3 linked regions of the Thiocapsa bogorovii genome follow. The protein of the gene in region 1 interacts with the protein of each later gene in a pairwise test. Links are inferred from orthologs where the notes say so. Each region holds a gene or a part of one and is shown on either strand. Other genes may lie near its edges. The genes, in order: lpdA, odhB and uvrD.

Region 1 (6,926 bases):
CGGCGCCGGGACCATCCTGCGGGAGGTCTTGGCCGCGGCCGAGCTGCTCGCCAAGGACTTCAACGTCGGCGCCGATGTCTGGAGCGTCACCAGCTTCAACGAGCTGCGGCGCGAGGGCATCGATGTGGAGCGCTGGAACATGCTCCACTCCGACCAGCCCCAACGAACCACGTATGTCGAGGAGCAGCTGGCCGGGACCCAGGGTCCGATCATTGCCGCCACCGACTATATCCGAACCTACGCCGATCAGATCCGCCCCTACATCCCGCGCCATTACCTGGTGCTCGGGACCGACGGCTTCGGGCGGAGCGATATGCGCAGCCAGCTCCGAAAATTCTTCGAGGTGAATCGTTACTACATCGTCGTCGCCGCACTCAAGGCATTGGCGGACGAGGGCGAGATCCCGACCGCGACGGTCTCCGAGGCCATTCGGAAATACCGTATCGACCCGGAAAAACCCAACCCGGTGACGATCTGAACCGCGCTAAACCGCGTCCGGCATGACACGCGTTGCTTCGGTGAACCTACCGACATACAAGGTTCTACGAAGCGCTCGGCCGACGCGGTTTAGGACATCTAAAATCTATGGCTAAACCGCGTCCGGGCCGAACCGCCCGGCTCAGCCAGGGCCGCCCACCACAGGGATCCGTGGTGATCGCCCCGGACGCGGTTTAGGGAGGACAGAGCGTGGCAACCGTCGAAGATATTCTGCTGCCGGACATCGGGGACTTCTCGGACGTCGAGGTGATCGAGATCCTCGTCGCGCCAGGCGACCGGATCGAGGCCGAGCAATCGATCCTCAGCCTGGAAAGCGACAAGGCGACCATCGAGATCCCCTCGCCCCTGGCGGGGGTGATCAAAGCGTTGAAGGTCAAGATCGGAGACCGGGTCAGTCAGGGGGATCCCCTGATGAGCGTCGAGACAGATGGTACCGGCTCGGAGGAGGCGGCACCCGAAGAGAACGCAGCCGGCGAAACGCGGTCTGCGCAAGCCGGGTCGGGCGAGCCGCTCGCCGCCCCCCTGACGTCTCGCGCGGCCTCCCCGGCTCCTGCGTCGCCGCCGCTACCGAAGTCGACTGCTCGGCATGGGCCGAGCAGCGGCGAGACCATCTCCGTGGTCCTGCCCGATATCGGCGATTTTTCCGACATCCCGGTCGTCGAGGTCCTGATCGCTCCGGGAGATCGCATCGAGGTCGACCAGTCGCTCCTCACGCTCGAGAGCGACAAGGCCACGATGGAAATCCCTTCTCCAAACGCAGGTATCGTCGAGGAGCTGGCCGTCAAGGTCGGAGATACCCTCAACCAGGGCGATCTCATCCTCACGCTTCGCACCGACGGCGAGATCGACAGCGGCGAGCCGATCGCAACGGCCTCGCCGATGGCTGCGAACACGGCCGAAGAGCTCGAAGCACCGCCGGGGCCGTCATCGAACGCGAAGCGCGCACCCGGTGAATCCGAGCGCCGACCCGCGCCGGTGCTGCCACGCCCCGAGGACATGGCAGCCATCGCCAAAGGCCGCAAGGCCCATGCGAGCCCCACAGTGAGACGGTTCGCTCGCGAGCTCGGCGTCGACCTGAAATTCGTCAAGGGGTCAGGGCCGAAGGGTCGCGTGCTCAAGGACGACGTCCAGGGCTTCGTCAAGCACGCGCTCGCGCAAGGTGCTCCGAGCGGGCCCGCCGGCGGCGCCCTGCCCTTCGCCTTGCCCGCCGCGCCCGAGATTGATTTCGCCAAGTTCGGCCCGGTCGAGGTCACCGAACTGTCGCGCATCAAGAAGCTCAGCGGTCGACATCTGCACCGCTGCTGGCTTTCCGTGCCGCACGTCACGCAATTCGACGAGGCAGACATCACCTCCCTCGAGGACTTCCGCAAGGCGCAAAAGGCTCAGGCCACCGAAAAGGGCATCAAGCTGACCTTTGTTCCCTTCCTCCTCAAGGCGGTCGCGACGGCCCTGAACCGGATGCCCGTCCTCAAGGCCTCGCTGACAACGGACGGCGAGGGTCTGGTGCTCAAGCACTTCACCCATATCGGTGTGGCGGTCGATACGCCGCAGGGCCTGGTCGTCCCGGTCGTGCGCGATGTCGACAAGAAAGGCATCTATGCCCTGGCCGCGGAGCTCTCCGATCTCGGCGACAAGGCGCGCAACGGCAAGCTGCTGCCGGGCGACATGCAAGGCGGGTGTTTCTCCATTTCCAGCCTCGGCGGTATCGGCGGGACCGCCTTCACGCCGATCGTGAACGCGCCCGAGGTCGCCATCCTCGGGGTCTCGCGCGCGACGACCAAGCCGGTGTGGAACGGCCAGAGCTTCGAGCCGCGCCTGATGCTCCCGCTGTCCCTGTCCTACGATCACCGTGTCGTCGACGGGGCCGACGGGGCGCGCTTCACCAGCCTGCTCGGGGAGCTGCTCGGAGATCTTCGTCAGCTCCTGCTGTGAGGCCGGCTCGTGGAGGCGGGGCATGTTTGCCTGTGCCTCGCCTCGGCTCCCGCGGTCGATACCCGGGGCCCACGCACGTGCGCGACGCCCGAACGCAATGCAGTGAATAGGGTCGAGGGTTTCGCCTCGCGACACGCTTTCGTCTAGGATTGGGCGCTATCGAGCCATCATCATCGCGCGGCCGTTGCGGCCCCAAGAGAAGAATCACACCATGAACGACAAGAGCGGCGACATCATCGAGGTCAAGGTACCGGACATCGGAGACTTCGAGGACGTGGAGGTCATCGAGGTCTTGGTCTCCCCGGGTGACCCTGTGATCGAAGAGGCGTCGCTGATCACCCTCGAAAGCGACAAGGCGAGCATGGAGATCCCGGCGCCGCGTGCCGGGATCGTGCGCACGGTCGAGGTCGCGGTGGGCGATCGAATCTCGGAAGGCACACTCATCGTGACGCTCGAGGTCAAGGAGGTACAGGCTGCGGGCGCCTCCGAACCGGTGAAAGCGTCCGCGAACACGGCTGCCGCCGCGTCGCAGGAGATCGTCACGGAGGTCGTGGTCCTCGGCGCCGGCCCCGGAGGTTACACCGCCGCCTTTCGCGCCGCCGACCTCGGCAAGAAGGTCGTGCTGATCGAACGCTACCACACACTCGGCGGCGTCTGTCTGAACGTCGGCTGTATTCCCTCGAAGGCGCTGCTGCACACCGCCGCCATCCTCGAAGAGGTCAAGACCCTGGGCACCATGGGCGTGACCTTCGGTGCGCCCGAGATCGACCTCGAAAAGATGCGCACGGGCAAGGAGCAGGTGGTCGCCAAGCTCACCGGCGGTCTCGCGACCATGGCGAAGCAACGTCGAGTCGACGTGATCCAGGGCACCGGTCGGTTCGAAGCACCCAACCGGATCGCCGTGGCCCAACCCGGTGGTCCGGTCCGGATCCTGTTCGACCACTGCATCATCGCGTGCGGCTCGGCGCCCATGAAGATCCCTGGGTTTCCGCATGACGACCCGCGTGTCATGGACTCCACCGACGCGCTCGAGATCGCAGACATTCCCGAGCGCCTCCTCATCGTCGGCGGCGGCATCATCGGACTCGAGATGGCAAGCGTCTACAGTGCACTCGGCTCGACCGTCGAGGTCGTCGAGATGAAGGATCAGTTGATGCCCGGTGCGGACATCGACCTCGTGCGCGCGCTCGAAAAGGTCATCAAGAAGCGCTACAGCACCATCCGACTCGAAACGAAGGTCGCGCAGATGAGCGCCACGGCCGAAGGCATCAAGGTTGTGTTCGAGGGCAAAAAACCGGGCGAGGAGGTCTACGACAAGGTACTGGTCGCCATCGGCCGACGCCCGAACGGGAAGCTCGTCAACGCCGAGGCGGCGGGGGTGAAGGTCGATCAGCACGGGTTCATCAAGGTCGATGCCCACATGCGCACGAACGTGCCGAACATCTTCGCCATCGGCGACGTGGTCGGCGGGCCGATGCTCGCCCACAAGGCGACCCACGAAGCCAAGGTCGCGGCCGAGGTCATCGCCGGGATGCCGGCCCTCTTCGATCCCATGACCATCCCCTCGGTCGCCTACACCGACCCCGAGGTCGCCTGGATGGGCCTCACAGAAACCGATGCCAAGGCCAATGGCATCGCCTATGAGAAAGGCGTCTTCCCTTGGGCCGCAAGCGGCCGCGCACTCGGCATCCATCGCGACGAGGGTCTGACCAAGCTGCTCTTCGATCCGGAGACCAAGCGCATCCTGGGCGCAGGCATCGTCGGCCCGAACGCCGGCGAGCTGATCGGCGAGGCTGTTCTGGCGCTTGAGATGGGCGCGGACATGGAAGACATCGGCCTGACCATTCATCCGCATCCGACCCTGAACGAAACCATCGGGCTCGCCGCCGAGATGGCGCACGGGTCGATCACGGATCTGCTGCCGCCGAAGAGGCGCTGACTGTCGGCGACTTATCGTCGCCTCGCGGGGAAGCGATGCCGGAGATTGCCTAAGAGCCGATCACCGATGACGGATAACCGATGTCGCCTTTCACGTGACCGGCCCCGAGGATCACCGCTTTGCCCCGCAGAAGTCCAAACAGTGCTTCAGGGTGGGAAACGGCACCCGACCCGCGCAACCGCCGTAGGTGAATGCCTTGCAGCGATCGTCTCGATAATCGTAATAGAACCCGCGTTGATTGGAGCGGCAGGGGCCGGGGTCGGGTTTGACGAGACAGGCGACGGGAAGCTCCTCGCGTGCGCCTCCCGAGGAAGCACCGCCACATCCCGATAGACTCGCCATGAGGATCACGAGCACCGGAACGCGCAACCGGACGAGCCGCTCGGCCCTCATCGAGGCCGGATCCGCGCCGTCCCACGGATCTCCGCACCCGTCGGCGCCTGTTTCCACCAATCGCGATGTCGAAAGTCGTTTCCGTCCTTGGCCATCACCTGGACGGAGCCCCCTCGACGAAATCCCCAGCCCTTGACTCTCGGGCCATGCATAAAGAGCGTCCAAGCCGGGACGCCCGCACGCAAAACCACCCGGTGATAGTCCGAGCCGCGCAGCCTGTTGAATCTTCCCGGAGCGCAGAAGCGCGCCCGGATGTGCTCCGGGTCCCCGTCGAGTGCGCGGATCTCGTCATAGCCGCCCGAGAGCACCAAGCTCACGGCGTGTCGCCAGGGGTGGTCGTGAAGCCCGCGGTCCGGATCCGAATCGACGAAGCGGTGCAGATACAGATGCCAGCCGAAGGCGCCGAGGAGGTAGTAGCGTTCGAGGTAGGGCTCGCCCTGCTCGCCTTCGATGAGACGACAGGGTCGCCGAGCGCTGATCCATTCAAGCAATCGTTCCATCGTGTCCTTTAAGCCGCATCGGGTGCAATCGTCACTCGTCTCACGCTGACTCCGCGTCGCAATCATTCACAGGCGTCTCAGCTGACGCGGTCTTCTAAAGAATGGAAAAAGCTCGAGGTGGGTCGAGCCACCTCATGCGGATCTGGCCTGTTGCTACTGGGGCGTCGTTGGTGGACGCCGGTAAAACGCGGCCTGGAGCGCTGAAGGGCACGGCGCGATTATACGCGTGCGCGGCTGCGCCGCACGAGGTGACGAAGCAGACAAGGGATCCGAGGCGGTCTCGGTAATCGTGAAGTTGATTCCCGAGCGTCGACATCCGGACGACGCCGCAGCTCAAAACAAGAAGGGGCGACTCACGTCGCCCCGACATGCGGTTCGCGCTCCCTACAAAGGTCGGGGGAAGCGCTCTTTCTCTAAGCCGCGCCCGACGCCGCGGTACTTGGCGCCGAGCATGGACATCATGCCGCCGAGCCGATCTGGTTGCTCGGGGGACTCGGTTTAGGCGTCGAGGTTATCGAGTGCCTTCTGGAAGCGGTTGGCGTGCGAGCGCTCGGCCTTGGCCAGCGTCTCGAACCAATCCGCGACCTCGTCGAAACCTTCGTCACGCGCGGTCTTTGCCATGCCGGGATACATGTCGGTGTATTCGTGGGTCTCGCCCGCGATGGCCGCACGCAGATTGTCGCCGGTCGGGCCGATCGGCAAGCCGGTGGCCGGATCCCCGACCGCTTCGAGATATTCGAGGTGGCCGTGCGCATGGCCTGTCTCGCCTTCGGCGGTAGAACGGAAGACCGCCGCGACGTCGTTGTAGCCCTCGACATCGGCCTTGGCGGCGAAGTAGAGGTAGCGGCGATTGGCCTGAGACTCGCCTGCGAAGGCTTCCTTCAAACTCGCTTCGGTCTTGCTGCCCTTGAGCTCCATGTCGATCTCCTCACGATGGAAAGAACGGGGTTGGCTGAACCTACACAAAAACCTTAGTCACCTCGACGCCATTTCAGAAATTGTTTGTTCCAATGACCTCGATCGTCTGTTTTTATGGGCGACGGCGCTCTTCGACAAGTCTGTGAACTGGTTCGGTAACGCGCTCATGCGCAACTGCTATACCCTAAATCTGATCACCAAGGAGCAGATTATGCCAGCGTCCATCGGCTCACGGACACTCGACCTCGCCCCATCACCCGTGGCGGGTGGAACACGCCCGGAGCAGACCGTGCAACGGCGTACGCTTCTGCAGTTGACCGATCCGCATCTGTTCGCCCAACCCGACGGGCAGCTGCTCGGGGTGACCACGCGGCGCAGCTTCGAGGCGGTGTTGGAGCTCGCCCTCTCGCATTCCCCACCAGCCGATGCCTTAGTGCTCACGGGCGATCTTGTCCACGACGAGTCGCGCGAAGGGTATCGCTCGCTCCGTCGTCTGCTCGATCGCACCGACTTACCCTACTACTGCATTCCCGGCAACCACGACTCTCGTCCTCTGATGGAAGAGCTGCTCGGACCTGCAGCAGTCGAGCCGGTTGCCGTGCGTAAGCTCGCCGACTGGAATCTCGTCTTTCTCGACTCGACCGAGCCGGGCTTGGAAGGCGGGCGGATCGGCAGGGCTCGACTCGCCGCGCTTGACGAAGTCCTCGCGCCGGACCCCTCACCCACCGTCATCTTTCTACATCAGC
Region 2 (7,015 bases), 760 kb from region 1 along the record:
ACATGCTCGGCCTGCCACATGGCCAAGGGAGATTTACGGGTGGCGATACGGATGATGTTCGACATGGTGGATCCTAAAGGGGCTCTCGATCGAAGCCAGGGTCGGAGACAGGAACTTAATCGATCACGCCCGCGCGGACGAGACCGTTGAATCACGAAGGCGGCGAAAGGATGCGATTGTGTCACAGCCGACACGGGGATTCGAACCGTCTAAACTGCGTCTCGCAGCGACATAGCGACTCAAACCGCTTCTTGACACTGCAGGCACCAACGAACGACGGAGCGGACGCAGTTTAAAAAATTGTTTTTATTATCCTAAACCGCGTCCAGCACGGATCATGAGGGGTCTGCCGCCCGCCGCCGCCAACTGAAGGATATCGCCCCGCCGGGGACGCGGTTTAGCTCGGGACGCGGTTTAGTTGGGCACTTTGATGAATGGGGCCTCATCCGGCCTCCCTTCCGCATGCAGCCAGATCGGCCCGCTGCCGTAGCCGGGATAGAGGGGGATTGCGATCAGCGCCCCTGAACGCGTGCCGAACCCGTCGGACCGCTCGAACGTCATGGCGGTCTCGGGGTCCGCATCCGGACCGGGCCGATGCGATGCGAGCAAATCCCGCCAGGCCGTCCAGTCCTCGGCGTCCGGATCCGGGGTCTGCGCTGCGAGGAACCTCGGAAAATGCTCGGCGACGCGCGGATCTCCGACATCGTCGAGCTCGCTTGCGCTCAACATGTGCAGACCGGGGGCGATCGGATGGACGCGGATGTCGCCGTCGCCGCCGTGACGCAGCCAATAGGCCGAGCGCGGGTCCGCCACCACCAGATTGAAGGGCCGATAGGCCGCCGGATCGAGATCGGCCAGCGCCCCGGCAGCCTCGGACGCTTCGGCATGGTCGAGTGCCTCCAAGACCAGCTCGCCTCGACTGCGTTTGCCGGGCAGGGATCCGAGCGTCCCCCGACGGTTCATGATCGCGGCAACGAGGCCATGGTCGTTGACCCCGAGCCAGCTCCCGCCGGACTCCAGATCAAGCCCGGCACGCACCTCCGGGCGGTCCGACCAATGTCGGCCCGGCGGGCGACTCGGACGCGTGAGCATCTCGTCGCGATTGGCCGCGATCAATACCGGCCAGAGATGGCCCGGCCGCTTCAGAATGACGAAGGTGCACATGAATTCAAACCCCTCGAGCAGGAGATCGCCCTGCGGTGCTCTCTCGTGATACGCGTTCGACATCGCATCCAAAACGGCCGAGGCGAGATGGGCTTCGGATCGAACAAAAATCATTCCGTGCGTGCATTCGGATTCGGGCCGACCATCAACGGCGGATGCGATGAAGAGGCGATGATGCGAGACGCTTCGATTCCACCGGACCCGACTCAAACCGCTCGTTCTCGCTGGACCTTCGCGACCTTGGTCGAGACTGTCTTGAGCAAAAGCTCGAATGCCTTGCGCTGGGTCAGTTGATTCGCGCTCGTCGGCTCGCCGATCATTTCCAGGCGCGCCTGGAAATAGGCGATGTCGGCCTCGAGCCGTGCCAAGCGGATGCGCCGACGCTTGCGCTCGGTGAGGTCCGCCGCGGAGTATTGCGGTTCCATGTGAGCGCCGGCCCCGTCGGTCACGGCTCGGAAGACGCCACACCGCAAGATCGGCGATGATATCCGCCCGGTCCTTGTCGGGTGAGGTCGGTCGCCCTGAACCCGCTTGCCAAGCGCTTCGGAACCTGTGTTATAAACATCGATTATCCATCTATAAAATCAACTCAGAGAAACAACACCGAGCATGAGCGCAATCCTCGAGCTGTTTCGCAGTTCCGGCGCCCTTTACGGCGGCAATGCAGCCTTTATCGAAGACCTCTATGAACGCTATTTAAAGGACCCGGAGAGCGTCGATTTAGCTTGGAGAGAGCGCTTCCATGTGATGCACCAGGAGGCGGCCAATGAGGTCGCACACGGGCCGGTGCGCGAGAACTTCCTGCGGCTCGCCCAAGAGAGCCGAACGCGCGCGCGCACGCGTTCCACCGAGCGGCTCGAGCCCGCCGCCGCGGAAAAACAGGCCGCGGTGCTCTCCCTCATCAACGGCTATCGCTACCGCGGTCATCAGGTCGCCGACCTCGACCCGATCAAGCTGCGCGACACGCCCAAGATCGCAGATCTGGATCCGGCCTTCCACAACCTGGAGCCGGACGACATGGATCAGGTCTTCCATACGGGTTCGCTCTACGCCCCGGACCGCATGCCGCTGCGCGACATCATCGCGATGGTCGAGCAGATCTATTGCGGTACGGTCGGCTCGGAGTATATGCACATCACCGATACCCAGGAGAAACGCTGGATCCAGAAGCGGCTCGAAGGATATCGGGCGATACCCGAGATCGACACCGCCGATCGGCGTTGGCTCTTGACCCTGCTGACCGCCGCCGAGGGCTTCGAGAAGTATCTTCACCAACGCTATGTCGGCCAGAAGCGCTTTTCGCTCGAAGGCAGCGACGCCCTCATCCCGATGCTGGACGAGCTGATCCAGCGCGCCGGACGCAAGGGCCAGAAGGAGCTGGTCATCGGCATGGCCCACCGTGGGCGTCTCAGCGTCCTGACCAACATCTTCGGCAAGCCGCCGCAGGACATCTTCGACGAGTTCGAGGGCCGGGTCCAGATGGATTGGCGCCAGATGGCCGGGGACGTGAAGTATCACATGGGCTTCGCGACCGACATCGACACGCCCGGCGGCATCGTCCACCTGGTGCTGGGCTTCAATCCGTCCCATCTGGAGATCATCAACCCGGTGGTCGAGGGCTCGGTGCGGGCACGCCAGCGGCGCCGCCACGACCGCAGCGGCGATCAGGTCCTGCCCGTGCTGATCCACGGCGACGCCGCCTTCGCCGGGCAAGGCGTGGTCATGGAGACGCTCCAGCTCTCGCAGACGCGCAGCTATGCCACCGGCGGCACGGTCCACATCGTCATCAACAACCAGATCGGCTTTACGACCAGCAACCCACTCGATACCCGATCCACACTCTACTGCACCGATGTCGCCAAGATGGTGCAGGCGCCGGTCTTTCACGTGAACGGCGACGACCCGGAGTCGGTCATCTTCGTCACCCGCATGGCGCTGGATTTTCGCAACCAGTTCCACAAGGACGTCATCATCGACCTGGTCTGCTATCGGCGTCTGGGGCACAACGAGGCCGACGAGCCCGCAGTCACCCAGCCGATGATGTACAAGAAGATCCGCCGGCATCCGACCCCGCGTGCCGTGTATGCCGATCGCCTCGTCTCCGACGGCCTCGTCTCCAAGGAGGAGGTCGATGCGATGGTTGCGGACTATCGCGACTCCATCGAGCAGGGTGTGGTGGTCGCGCGCCCGGTCCTGTGCGGGCTGGACCATGCCTACCGCGTCGATTGGGGCTTCTGCCGCACCACGGACTGGGATCAAAGCGTCGATACGGGTGTCCCGGTCGAGAAGCTGCGCGAGCTGAGCGATGCCATGTTGCGCGTTCCAGATGGGTTCGAGCTCCATCCCCGGGTCGAGAAGCTCTGGGAAGAGCGGCGGAAGATGGCTCAAGGCGATCAGCTCCTGAACTGGGGCTTCGCGGAGAATCTGGCCTACGCCACCCTCGTCGATGCAGGTACGCCGGTGCGCCTGTCCGGACAGGATGCCGGGCGCGGGACCTTCTTCCATCGCCATGCCAAGATCCACGACCAAGTGACCGGCAACGCCTATACGCCGTTGCAGCACATCGGCGAGCATCAGGGCGCCTTCATCGCGATCGATTCACTCCTCTCCGAGGAGGCGGTGCTGGCCTACGAATACGGCTTCGCGACCGCGGAGCCGAGCGCGCTGACGCTCTGGGAGGCCCAGTTCGGGGACTTCGCCAACGGCGCCCAGGTGGTGATCGATCAGTTCATCACCTCCGCCGGGACCAAGTGGGGTCTGTGCTGCGGGCTTGTGATGCTGCTTCCGCATGGACTCGAGGGCCAAGGCGCCGAGCATTCCTCCGCCCGTCTGGAGCGTTTCCTGCAGCTCTGCGCCGAGCACAACATCCAGGTCTGCGTGCCGACCACCCCGGCCCAGATGTATCACCTGCTACGCCGACAGATCGTCCGCGACTACCGCAAACCGCTGATCGTCATGACCCCGAAGAGCCTGTTGCGCCATCGTCTCGCGGTCTCCGCCCTCGATGAGCTGACCAGCGGTCATTTCCAGACGGTGATCCCCGAGATCGACCCGATCGACCCCGCACAGACCGAGCGCGTGGTCTTCTGCTGCGGTAAGGTCTATTTCGATTTGCTCGAAGCGCGGCGTGCGCGTGGCCTGACGAATGTCGCCATCATCCGCATCGAGCAGCTGTATCCCTTCCCCAAGAACCACTTCGACCGCGCGCTCGAGGCTTACGAGACCACCGAAGAGATCATCTGGTGCCAGGAGGAGCCGCAGAACCAAGGCGCTTGGGACCAGATCAAACACCGCTTCCACAACCTGATGCAGGACGGGAAGCGTCCCTATTACGTCGGCCGCCCATCCTCCGCCGCACCGGCCGTCGGCCACCGTGCCGCACATGTCGAGCAGCAGGAGAGGTTGATCGACGAGGCCCTGACCGGGCATTTCAACCCCAGCATGAATAAAAGGATCCCGCCACAATGAGCAGCGAAGTCCGTGTCCCCGCCCTCCCCGAGTCGGTTGCCGACGCCACGGTCGCAACCTGGCACAAGCGCCCGGGCGATTCGGTCAAGCGCGAGGAGAATCTGGTCGATCTGGAAACCGACAAGGTCGTGCTCGAGGTCCCCTCGCCGATCGACGGCATCCTCGGCGAGATCATGGCCAACGAGGGCGATCTGGTTCAGTCCGATGCCGTCCTGGCGCTGATCGAGGCGAGCGGCACCGGAGCAACACCGCCGGCAGGTCAGGCATCGCCGCCTACCCAAGCCGCGCCAGCCAAGGCCGCATCTGCGAGCCCGGCGGCGAAGGCCGCATCTGCCGGCTCGGCGGCGAAGGCCGCACCGGCGGCCGACGCAGAACCGCAGGTCGCACCCGCCGCGCGGCGTCTGGTGAAGGAGTTGAATCTCGACCCACATGCGATTCCGGGCACAGGCCGCGACGGGCGTATCCACAAGGCCGACGTCATCGCTTATCTGGACGAGCGCGAGCAGGCCGCGCCGGCCAAGGACCCCGAGCTGGCCCTCGCGTCACCCGCACCGAGCCCGAGCCTCACCGGCGAGGCCGGCCGTCCCGAGCAGCGTGTCCCCATGACCCGTCTGCGTGCCCGCGTCGCCGAGCGCCTGGTCCAGGCCCAGCAGAATTCGGCCATGCTGACGACCTTCAACGAGGTCGATCTCAAGGCCGTTCTCGCGCTGCGGAGCCGCTACAAAGACCAGTTCGAGAAGACCCACGCGGTTCGGCTCGGCTTCATGTCCTTCTTCGTCAAGGCCGCGGTGGAGGCACTGCAACGCTTCCCCGTGATCAACGCCTCTGTCGACGGGGACGACATCATCTATCACGGCTATTACGACATCGGAATCGCAGTCAGCTCCCCGCGCGGTCTTGTTGTCCCCATCCTGCGCAACTGCGATCAGCTGAGCATGGCCGACGTCGAGCAGGGCATCGTCGCCTTCGGAGAAAAGGCACAGAACGGAAACCTCAGCTACGAGGAGCTCACGGGCGGCACCTTCTCGATCACCAACGGCGGGGTCTTCGGCTCGCTGCTCTCCACGCCCATCCTCAACCCGCCGCAAAGCGCCATCTTGGGGATGCACAAGATCCAGGAGCGCCCGATCGCCGACAAGGGCGAGATCAAGATCGCACCCATGATGTATCTGGCCCTGACCTACGACCACCGGATCATCGACGGACGCGAGGCGGTGCAGTTCCTGGTCAGTATCAAGGAGACCCTGGAGGATCCGGCGCGGTTGCTGTTGAGGATCTAAACCGCGCCCGGCGCGGTAAGTAACGTTTTTAGATGGCATCGGCCCCGGCGGACTTGACGAACGCTGGAGTCGGCGCGGTTTAGGATATTGGAACAGGTTTTCCGATGAGCGAGCTAGACCGACTCTACGAGCAGGACTATTCCGCCTGGGCGGCGCGGACAGCCGCCCTGCTGCGCCAGCGGCGATTCGCGGAGCTGGATCTCGCCCATTTGATCGAGGAGCTGGACGACATGGGCAGGAGTCAGCGGCATGAGCTGGTCAACCGTTTGCGCGTGCTGCTCGCCCATCTGCTCAAATGGCAATTCCAGTACGGCCGACTGTCCGAGCGTTGGGCGGACTTCGAAGGCAGGAGCTGGCGCAATACCATCATCGAGCAGCGCGCCGCGCTGACATACCTTATGGAAAAAAACCCAGGCCTCAAGCGCGTGCTCGAGGATGCAATCGGGGAATCCTACATCCAAGCCGTCAACCTCGCCGCCGACGAGACAGGACTTCCGGCCGCGACCTTTCCGGCCGAATGTCCCTATCAAAGCGGGCAGATCTTCAGTCGCGACTTCTATCCGGAAACGACCGGCTGACCGAGGCGTGCCGCCCGGCCCGATACGCCGCACGCTCGTGTCGCCGTCGCAGCGCTACTCGCCCCAACGGGCCGTGAGCCGATGCGGTACGTCCAGATGATCCAGGATTCGCGCCACCATGAAATCGACGATCTGCTCGATGCGCGCGGGCTTGAAGTAGAACCCCGGATTGGCCGGCATGATGACCGCACCGGCGCGTGCAAGACGCAGCATGTTCTCGAGATGGATGGCGGTAAAGGGCGTCTCGCGGATCACCAGGATCAGCTTGCGAGACTCCTTCATCGTTACATCCGCCGCGCGGTCGATGAGCGAGGTCGACACGCCGGCCGCGATGCTCGCGAGCGTGCCCGTGGTGCAGGGGCAGATGACCATGGCATCGGGCGGGTTGCTGCCGCTCGCGACCGGTGCCGTCCACTGCTGGCGACCAAAGACGCGCAGCTGCCCCGGTCGCACCTTGAAGTACTCCAGGAAGAAGGACTCGGCCTCGGCGGGTCGGGCCGGCACCTCCAGATCCGCTTCCATCTT
Region 3 (6,961 bases), 2.2 Mb from region 1 along the record:
ATCACCCAGTTGTTCTCGACCAAGGTCGACAAGATCCGCCGCGATGGCCAGGACTACGTCTTGGAGACCAACCGGGGGTTGTTGAAGGCGCGGGCACTCGTTGTCTGCGCGGGTGGACACTCGCTCTTGATGGCGCAGGAGATGGGGCTCGGGTTGGACTACTCCTGCATGCCGGTCGCCGGGTCCTTCTATTTCGCCCCCGAGGCGCTGCACGGCAAGGTCTACACAGTTCAGAATCCGAGCCTACCGTTCGCCGCGGTCCACGGCGACCACGACATCAAGGAAAGCGGCAAGACCCGCTTCGGACCGACCGCCTTCATGCTGCCGATGCTCGAGCGGTACAACCGCGACAGCATCCCGGAGTTCTTCAAGGTCCTGAGGTTCGATCGACGCGTTGCCGCGGCCTTTTGGGCTATGCTCAAGGAGCGCGATATCCGCCACTACATCCTGCGCAACCTCCTCTACGAGGTACCGGGCCTGAATCGCCATTTCTTCGTGCGCGAGATCCGCAAGATCGTTCCCTCGATCAAGGCGGCCGACATCAGCTATGCCGAGCGCTTCGGCGGGCTGCGACCCCAGTTGATCGACAAGACCTCCGGCAAGCTGCGCATGGGCGAGGCCAAGATCACCAACGGGAGCGGACTCATTTTCAACATGACCCCTTCGCCCGGCGGTACAAGTTGTCTGGGCAGCGGCGAGACCGACATGCGCTCGATTGCCGCCTATTTAGGCGCCCGAATCGACGAGCAGGGCTTGGCCAGCGAGCTTCTGATGGGTTACGAGGATACGCGCGGGCAGGGTGACGCAGCGGCGGCCGTGGAGACTGAATCGGATGCGGTGGCGCTAGCCGAGGCGGTCTAAAATGAATCGCGTCCTCGGGGGCTTATGCTTTGCTTGAGGGGAGTTTCACCCTCGGCATAACCTGAAGCGTTTCAGCAGGACGCGATTCAGAGGCTAAAAGCGAGGAAAGGATTACAAGCGACGCACTTTCTGGTCGGCAAGCACTGTAGGGGTAAGCGCACCGCAGTCCACCAACGCCTGCGCAGACCTCGGTGGACTTCGCTCCGACGCGTCCACCCTACGGCCGGTCTATCATCAAGGCCCGGTATCCGGGCGGCGCCTTAGAGCCGAGCCAGGACAATCCTTTCGAAAAAGTATCCTAAACCGCGTCAACACCGAGCCCATGGGCTCGCGCAACCGCGAGCCCCATCCCAAAACATTCCCTATCGCACCGGACGCGGTTTAGCCGTGGTAGGGCCGACTGAGCTCATGAACCGCCGCCACCATCGCCCCGGCATGCTCCGGATTCACGTCCGGAGTGATCCCGTGCCCGAGGTTGAAGACATGACCCGGACCCTTGCCGTAGCTGGCGAGCACGCGCGCCACCTCTTCGCGGATCCGCTCGGGTGAGGCGTAGAGCGCGCAAGGGTCGAGATTACCCTGCAGCGAGACACGGTCACCGGTCAGGATGCGCGCGTCGGCCAGATCCGTCGTCCAGTCCACGCCGAGTCCGTCGCAACCGGTGTCGGCCATGTGATTCAGCCACTGACCGCCGTTCTTGGTGAAGAGGATCACCGGTACGGCGCGTCCCTCCGCCTCGCGATTCAACCCCTCGACCACGCGCTGCATGTAGGCCAGGGAGAATTCCCGATAGTTGGCCGGCGCCAGCGCACCGCCCCAGGTATCGAAGATCATGGTCGCTTGCGCGCCGCGTGCAATCTGGGCGTTCAGATAAGCGATCACCGCATCCGCTGTCTTGGCCAAGAGGGCGTGGAGGAGGTCCGGGCGGTCGAACATCATCCCTTTCGCATGCGAGAAGTTCTTCGCGCCTCCGCCCTCGACCATGTAGGTCGCCAGGGTCCAGGGGCTGCCGGAGAAGCCGATCAAGGGCACGCGGCCGGCGAGCTCGCGTCGAATGGTCGAGACGGCATCCATCACGTAACGCAGCTCGTCCTCCGGATCCGGCACAGCGATCCGATCCACATCCGTCTGCGTACGCACCGGCCTCTCGAAATGCGGCCCTTCGCCCTCGGCGAAATACAGACCCAGCCCCATCGCATCCGGCACGGTCAGGATGTCCGAGAAGAGGATGGCGGCATCCAACGGAAAACGCTCCAACGGCTGCAGCGTGACCTCACAGGCCAACTCCGGATTCTTGCACAGATCCATGAAGCTGCCGGCCTTCGCGCGCGTCGCACGGTACTCGGGCAGATAGCGGCCTGCTTGGCGCATCATCCAAACCGGCGTGTATTCAACGGGTTCGCGCATCACTGCACGAAGGAAGGTGTCATTGATGAGTGGCGTCATGAAGCAGGACCTGGGCAGTCGAGTAGAAGGGTCTCGGTGGTTCGGGCGCCCATTCTACTACGGGTTTCGCTCATGACGAGGTTGCGAAGGTCGGCGCTGCTCAAGTCCGCCATTGCGGTGGGGGCACCGGATCGAGGGGCAGGCCGAACAGCGACCGCTCGTCCGAGGGGGAGGCCTTGGGATCGGCCGACTGTATAAGTCTGTTCACGAAAGAACCAGAGTTCTGTGGATAAGGTGTGACCTCCTGGACGGCCTTATTTTGCACACCGGTTACGCACAGGTTGGGCAACTCTCCGGGAACACCCAAAGATCGTTCCAACTAATTGAGTTAATATATTTTTTCGGCACGGTCGAGTTATCCACAGAGCTTATTAAGATTACTGTCTTTTTATTTAAACTATTTTAAATAAGGATCCGGCCGGGAAACCGGTCGATCCCGCTCGCAGGGCTCCGAGAATCATCCAACAGACTGAATTAATATATTTTTCGTGCGCATCCCTGCGTCTGACTTCACCTCTCCTCGGTTGGAGCCAACCGACAACAACGCATGTCATGCGGGAGCTGGTTTCAGTAGAATCCGGGCGATGGATGTGTCCGCCCTTCTCGATCCCCTCAACGACGCTCAGCGCGCGGCCGTCGGCGCTGAGTCAGGTAACCTTTTGGTGCTCGCCGGCGCCGGGTCCGGCAAGACGCGTGTCCTGGTGCATCGCATCGCCTGGTTGGTCCAGGTGCAACAGGTGCCGTCTTATGCCGTGCTCGCGGTCACCTTCACCAACAAAGCGGCGCGCGAGATGCGCGGTCGGATCGAGACCATGCTCGGAGTGCCGATCGGCGGGATGTGGGTCGGTACCTTTCACGGGCTCGCCCATCGCTTTCTGCGCGCCCATTGGCAAGACGCCGGGCTCCCGCAGCATTTCCAGATCTTGGATTCAGATGACCAATTCCGTCTGATCAAGCGCATCCTCAAGGCGATGCAGCTGGACGAGGCCCGTTGGCCGCCGCGTCAGGTGCAGGCTTTCATCAACAAGCAGAAAGACGAGGGTCTGCGGCCGAACCACCTGGACGGCGGCGGCGACTTCTTCACGGATAAGATGATTGCGGTCTATCGTCAGTACGAGGAGGAGCGCGCACGCTCGGGCCTGCTGGACTTCGCCGATCTGCTGCTCAAGACTCTGGAGCTGCTGCGCGAGCGTACGGATATCCTGCAGCACTACCAGCGACGCTTCGCGCATATCCTGGTGGACGAGTTCCAGGATACGAACGCCATCCAGTACGCCTGGCTGCGCTTACTTGCCGGGACGAACGACAACCTCTTCGCCGTGGGCGACGACGATCAGTCGATCTACGGCTGGCGCGGCGCAAAGGTTGAAAATATCCAATCGTTTCAGTGGGATTATCCAAACACGCAGGTCATCCGGCTGGAGCAGAATTACCGTTCGAGCGGCAACATTCTGGCTGCGGCCAACGCCCTGATTGCCCACAATCCGAGCCGTCTCGGGAAAAACCTCTGGACCCAAGACGGCGAGGGCGAGCCGATTCGACGTTACACGGCGTTCAACGAAGTCGACGAGGCGCGCTTCGTCGTGGAGCGGATTCGCCGCTTTACGCAAAACGAAGGGCATCGGCGCGACGAATGCGCGATCCTCTATCGCACGACGGCCCAGTCACGTCTTTTCGAAGAGGCGCTGATCCAGGCGCAGATCCCGTATCGGGTGTACGGTGGACTGCGATTCTTCGAACGCGCCGAGATCCGTGATGCGCTGGCCTATCTGCGTCTGGTCGCCAACCCGGACGACGATGCCGCCTTCGAGCGCGTGGTCAACACACCGAACCGTGGCATCGGTGCCCGCACCCTGGACTTGTTGCGCCAGCAAGCACGCGAGACACGGGTGTCGCTCTGGCAGGCGGCGGCCGATCTGACCGGGACTTCGGTTCTGGGGCCGAGGGGCGGTGCCGCACTGCATGGATTCATGGATCTGATCCGAGAGCAGCGCCGAGCGCGCGAGGGTCTGGCGTTGCACGAGTTGGTGACTGCCCTGATCGAGTCGGCCGGCTTGCCGGATTTCTATAAAAAAAACAAGGACGGCAAAGGCCAGGATCGAGTGGAGAACCTCGAGCAGCTGGTCGACACGGCCGCGCGCTTCGAGGAGGACCTGCACGAGGAAGAGACGGACGCGCTTGCGGTCTTTCTTGCGCATGCTGCTCTGGAAGCGGGCGACACCCAGGCCGACGGTTTCGAGGACAGCGTGCAACTCATGACACTACACAGCGCGAAGGGGCTGGAATTTCCGGTGGTCTTCCTGGTCGGGCTGGAAGAGGGCCTGTTCCCCCACAGTCTGTCGGCGGAGGACCCGAGCCGGCTCGAAGAGGAGCGCCGACTCTGCTATGTCGGCATGACACGCGCGATGCGCGAGCTTTATGTCACCCACGCAGAGAGCCGGCGGCTCTACGGCCGGGAGGAGTCCCCGATGCCTTCGCGGTTCCTGCGCGAGGTCCCGCCCGGATTGGTCGAAGAGGTCCGGGCGCGCAGCGCGGCCCGCCGTGCGGCGTCAGGACTGAGTCCGAGTCTGACATCGACGTCGAGCGGCGACACCGGTCTCTTCAGGCTCGGACAACGTGTGGTTCACCCGAAGTTCGGCGAGGGCGTGGTCCTGAACAGCGAGGGTCGCGGATCCGCGGCTCGGATACAGGTCAATTTTCAGAAGGCCGGCGCCAAATGGCTGGTCCTGGCCTATGCTCGGCTTGAGCCGGCGAGCTGACTCCAGGGACCGGAGCAACCAACCAAACCGGGTGGCCGGCCGGTCGGGCGCACTGCGACCGGCGGCATCTCTCGGCACACACGGTTTCACTCTCAACCCGACGACGGCAAGACTTCACCATGTCCCAGACCGAAAGCTTCGAAGACCTCCTCAAGCAGTTCGACCAGACCCATCCGGGATCCAGCACGAAGGAGCCGGGGGTCGGGGACAAGGTCCGCGGGGTCTTGGTCTCGATCGGCGATGAGTATGCTTTCGTCGATCTGGGCGGCAAGTCCGAGGGTCGTCTCGATGTTTCGGCACTTAAAGATGCCGAAGGCAATTTGAAGTCTGCCGTCGGCGACACGGTCGAGACGCATGTCACCGGAAAGGACGAGGATTCCGGGACGCTCCTGCTCGGCAGTCAGCACGGGCACCGCTATCACGGGATCGAGGAGGTCGAAGGCGCCTATCGGCAAGGGCTCCCGGTGCAAGGTCAGGTCACCGCGGCCGTCAAAGGCGGCGTCGAGGTCCAAGTGGCCGGGCTGCGTGCCTTCTGTCCGGCCTCTCAGGTCGACATCCGCTTCATCGAAGACCTCTCCGAGCTTGTCGGCCAGCGGTTCGATTTCCGCATCACCAAGTTCGAAGGCGGCCGACGACCGAATCTGGTCGTATCGCGTAAGGTGCTGCTCGAAGAGGAGCAACACCGGCGTGCCGAGGAGACGCGGGCGCAACTGCACGAAGGTGCGGTGCTGTCCGGGGTTGTCACCTCGCTGAAGGACTATGGGGCGTTCGTCGATATCGGCGGTCTCGAGGGCATGATCCACATCAGTCAACTGGCCTTCGGTCATGTGAAGCATCCCGGGGAGATCCTCAGCGTCGGGCAGCCCGTCGAGGTCTCGGTCCTGCGCATCGAGCCGCCGAGCGGTCCGAAAAGCCGGGAGAAGATTGCGCTCTCGATCCGTGCACTTGCCCGCGATCCTTGGCAAGAAGCCGCCGACAACTTCCCCGTCGGTCAGCGCGTGAGCGGTACGGTGAGTCGACTGCAACCCTTCGGTGCTTTCGTCGAGCTCGCCCCCGGGATCGACGGTCTCGTCCATATTAGCGAGCTCGGCGCCGGGCGCCGCGTGAATCATCCGAGCGAGGTCATCAACGTCGGGGACCCTGTCGAAGCAACCGTCTTGGCGGTCGACTCGGAGCGACGTCGGATCAGTCTGTCGCTCGACGACACCAAGGGATTCGAAGCGGGATCGCAGGCGCCTGGCGTCACGCCCGGGGCACCCGTCGCAGAGGCCGCGGAGAAGACCTTGGGTAGCTTCGGCGCGCTTTTGCAGGAATCCTTGAAGAAAGGCCGATCGTAGGTGTCTTCGGGCCTTCTCAGACTCGAATGCAGTCCGGGGACCACGGATTCCGCCGTTGGCACCCGGGCCCACGGCAAACAGATCATCAACACGCAGATTGGAGGACGGGGATGCAACGCCGCGATTTCATCAAAGGGGTCGGTGCTGGCTCGCTGGCTGTCGGGGCGCTGGCCAGCGGTATGGAGTCGGCTCATGCCAAGGCCGAATACTCTTGGAAGATGGTCACCACCTGGCCGAAGAACTTCCCGGGCCTCGGCACCGGCGCGAACAACCTCGCTGCCTTGATCGGCGAAATGAGCGGTGGTCGAATCGAGGTCAAGGTCTTCGGTGCCGGCGAGCTCGTCCCCGCCTTCGAGATCTTCGATGCAGTTTCGCGCGGGACCGCCGAGATGGGCCACGGCTCGGCCTATTACTGGAAAGGCAAGAGCGAGGCCGCTCAGTTTTTCTCCACCGTGCCGTTCGGTCTGACGGCACAGGAGATGAACGGCTGGATCTACCATGGCGGCGGGATGGAGCTCTGGACCGAACTCTACGCCCAATTCGGTTTGGTCCCTGCGC

What was found.
Region 2: the proteins of lpdA (region 1) and odhB interact in binary tests that used the Escherichia coli proteins (3 or more experiments, as listed by UniProt). The link is inferred for Thiocapsa bogorovii from one-to-one orthologs.
Region 3: the proteins of lpdA (region 1) and uvrD interact in binary tests that used the Escherichia coli proteins (3 or more experiments, as listed by UniProt). The link is inferred for Thiocapsa bogorovii from one-to-one orthologs.

Annotation. Positions count from the first base shown.
Region 1 is NZ_CP089309.1:5,090,520-5,097,445, reverse strand. Bases 2,095-5,005 are described here. They hold lpdA (dihydrolipoyl dehydrogenase), read left to right. Parts: upstream 2,095-2,641; coding sequence 2,642-4,369; downstream 4,370-5,005. Other genes in these bases: LT988_RS22710 (hypothetical protein), read right to left, coding at 4,759-5,005; LT988_RS22715 (BPTI/Kunitz domain-containing protein), read right to left, coding at 4,481-4,762; aceF (dihydrolipoyllysine-residue acetyltransferase), read left to right, coding at 2,095-2,430. Also shown: aceE (pyruvate dehydrogenase (acetyl-transferring), homodimeric type), read left to right, coding at 1-478; more of aceF, read left to right, coding at 688-2,094; more of LT988_RS22710, read right to left, coding at 5,006-5,262; LT988_RS22705 (rubrerythrin family protein), read right to left, coding at 5,761-6,180; cpdA (3',5'-cyclic-AMP phosphodiesterase), read left to right, coding at 6,392-6,926. UniProt on the Escherichia coli protein: Lipoamide dehydrogenase is a component of the glycine cleavage system as well as of the alpha-ketoacid dehydrogenase complexes.
Region 2 is NZ_CP089309.1:4,328,838-4,335,852, reverse strand. What follows is about bases 3,771-6,770. They hold odhB (2-oxoglutarate dehydrogenase complex dihydrolipoyllysine-residue succinyltransferase), read left to right. Parts: upstream 3,771-4,628; coding sequence 4,629-5,912; downstream 5,913-6,770. Other genes in these bases: LT988_RS19195 (flavin prenyltransferase UbiX), read right to left, coding at 6,545-6,770; LT988_RS19200 (DUF29 domain-containing protein), read left to right, coding at 6,017-6,490; LT988_RS19210 (2-oxoglutarate dehydrogenase E1 component), read left to right, coding at 3,771-4,632. Outside these bases: hemC (hydroxymethylbilane synthase), read right to left, coding at 1-65; LT988_RS19220 (NRDE family protein), read right to left, coding at 415-1,227; LT988_RS19215 (hypothetical protein), read right to left, coding at 1,371-1,589; more of LT988_RS19210, read left to right, coding at 1,774-3,770; more of LT988_RS19195, read right to left, coding at 6,771-7,015. UniProt on the Escherichia coli protein: E2 component of the 2-oxoglutarate dehydrogenase (OGDH) complex which catalyzes the second step in the conversion of 2-oxoglutarate to succinyl-CoA and CO(2).
Region 3 is NZ_CP089309.1:2,879,281-2,886,241, reverse strand. What follows is about bases 2,533-5,478. They hold uvrD (DNA helicase II), read left to right. Parts: upstream 2,533-2,891; coding sequence 2,892-5,066; downstream 5,067-5,478. Other genes in these bases: LT988_RS13030 (30S ribosomal protein S1), read left to right, coding at 5,186-5,478. Also shown: LT988_RS13045 (FAD-dependent oxidoreductase), read left to right, coding at 1-861; hemE (uroporphyrinogen decarboxylase), read right to left, coding at 1,243-2,307; more of LT988_RS13030, read left to right, coding at 5,479-6,403; LT988_RS13025 (TRAP transporter substrate-binding protein), read left to right, coding at 6,514-6,961. UniProt on the Escherichia coli protein: A helicase with DNA-dependent ATPase activity. Unwinds DNA duplexes with 3'-5' polarity. Translocates on single-stranded DNA with 3'-5' polarity. Initiates unwinding more efficiently from a nicked substrate than double-stranded DNA.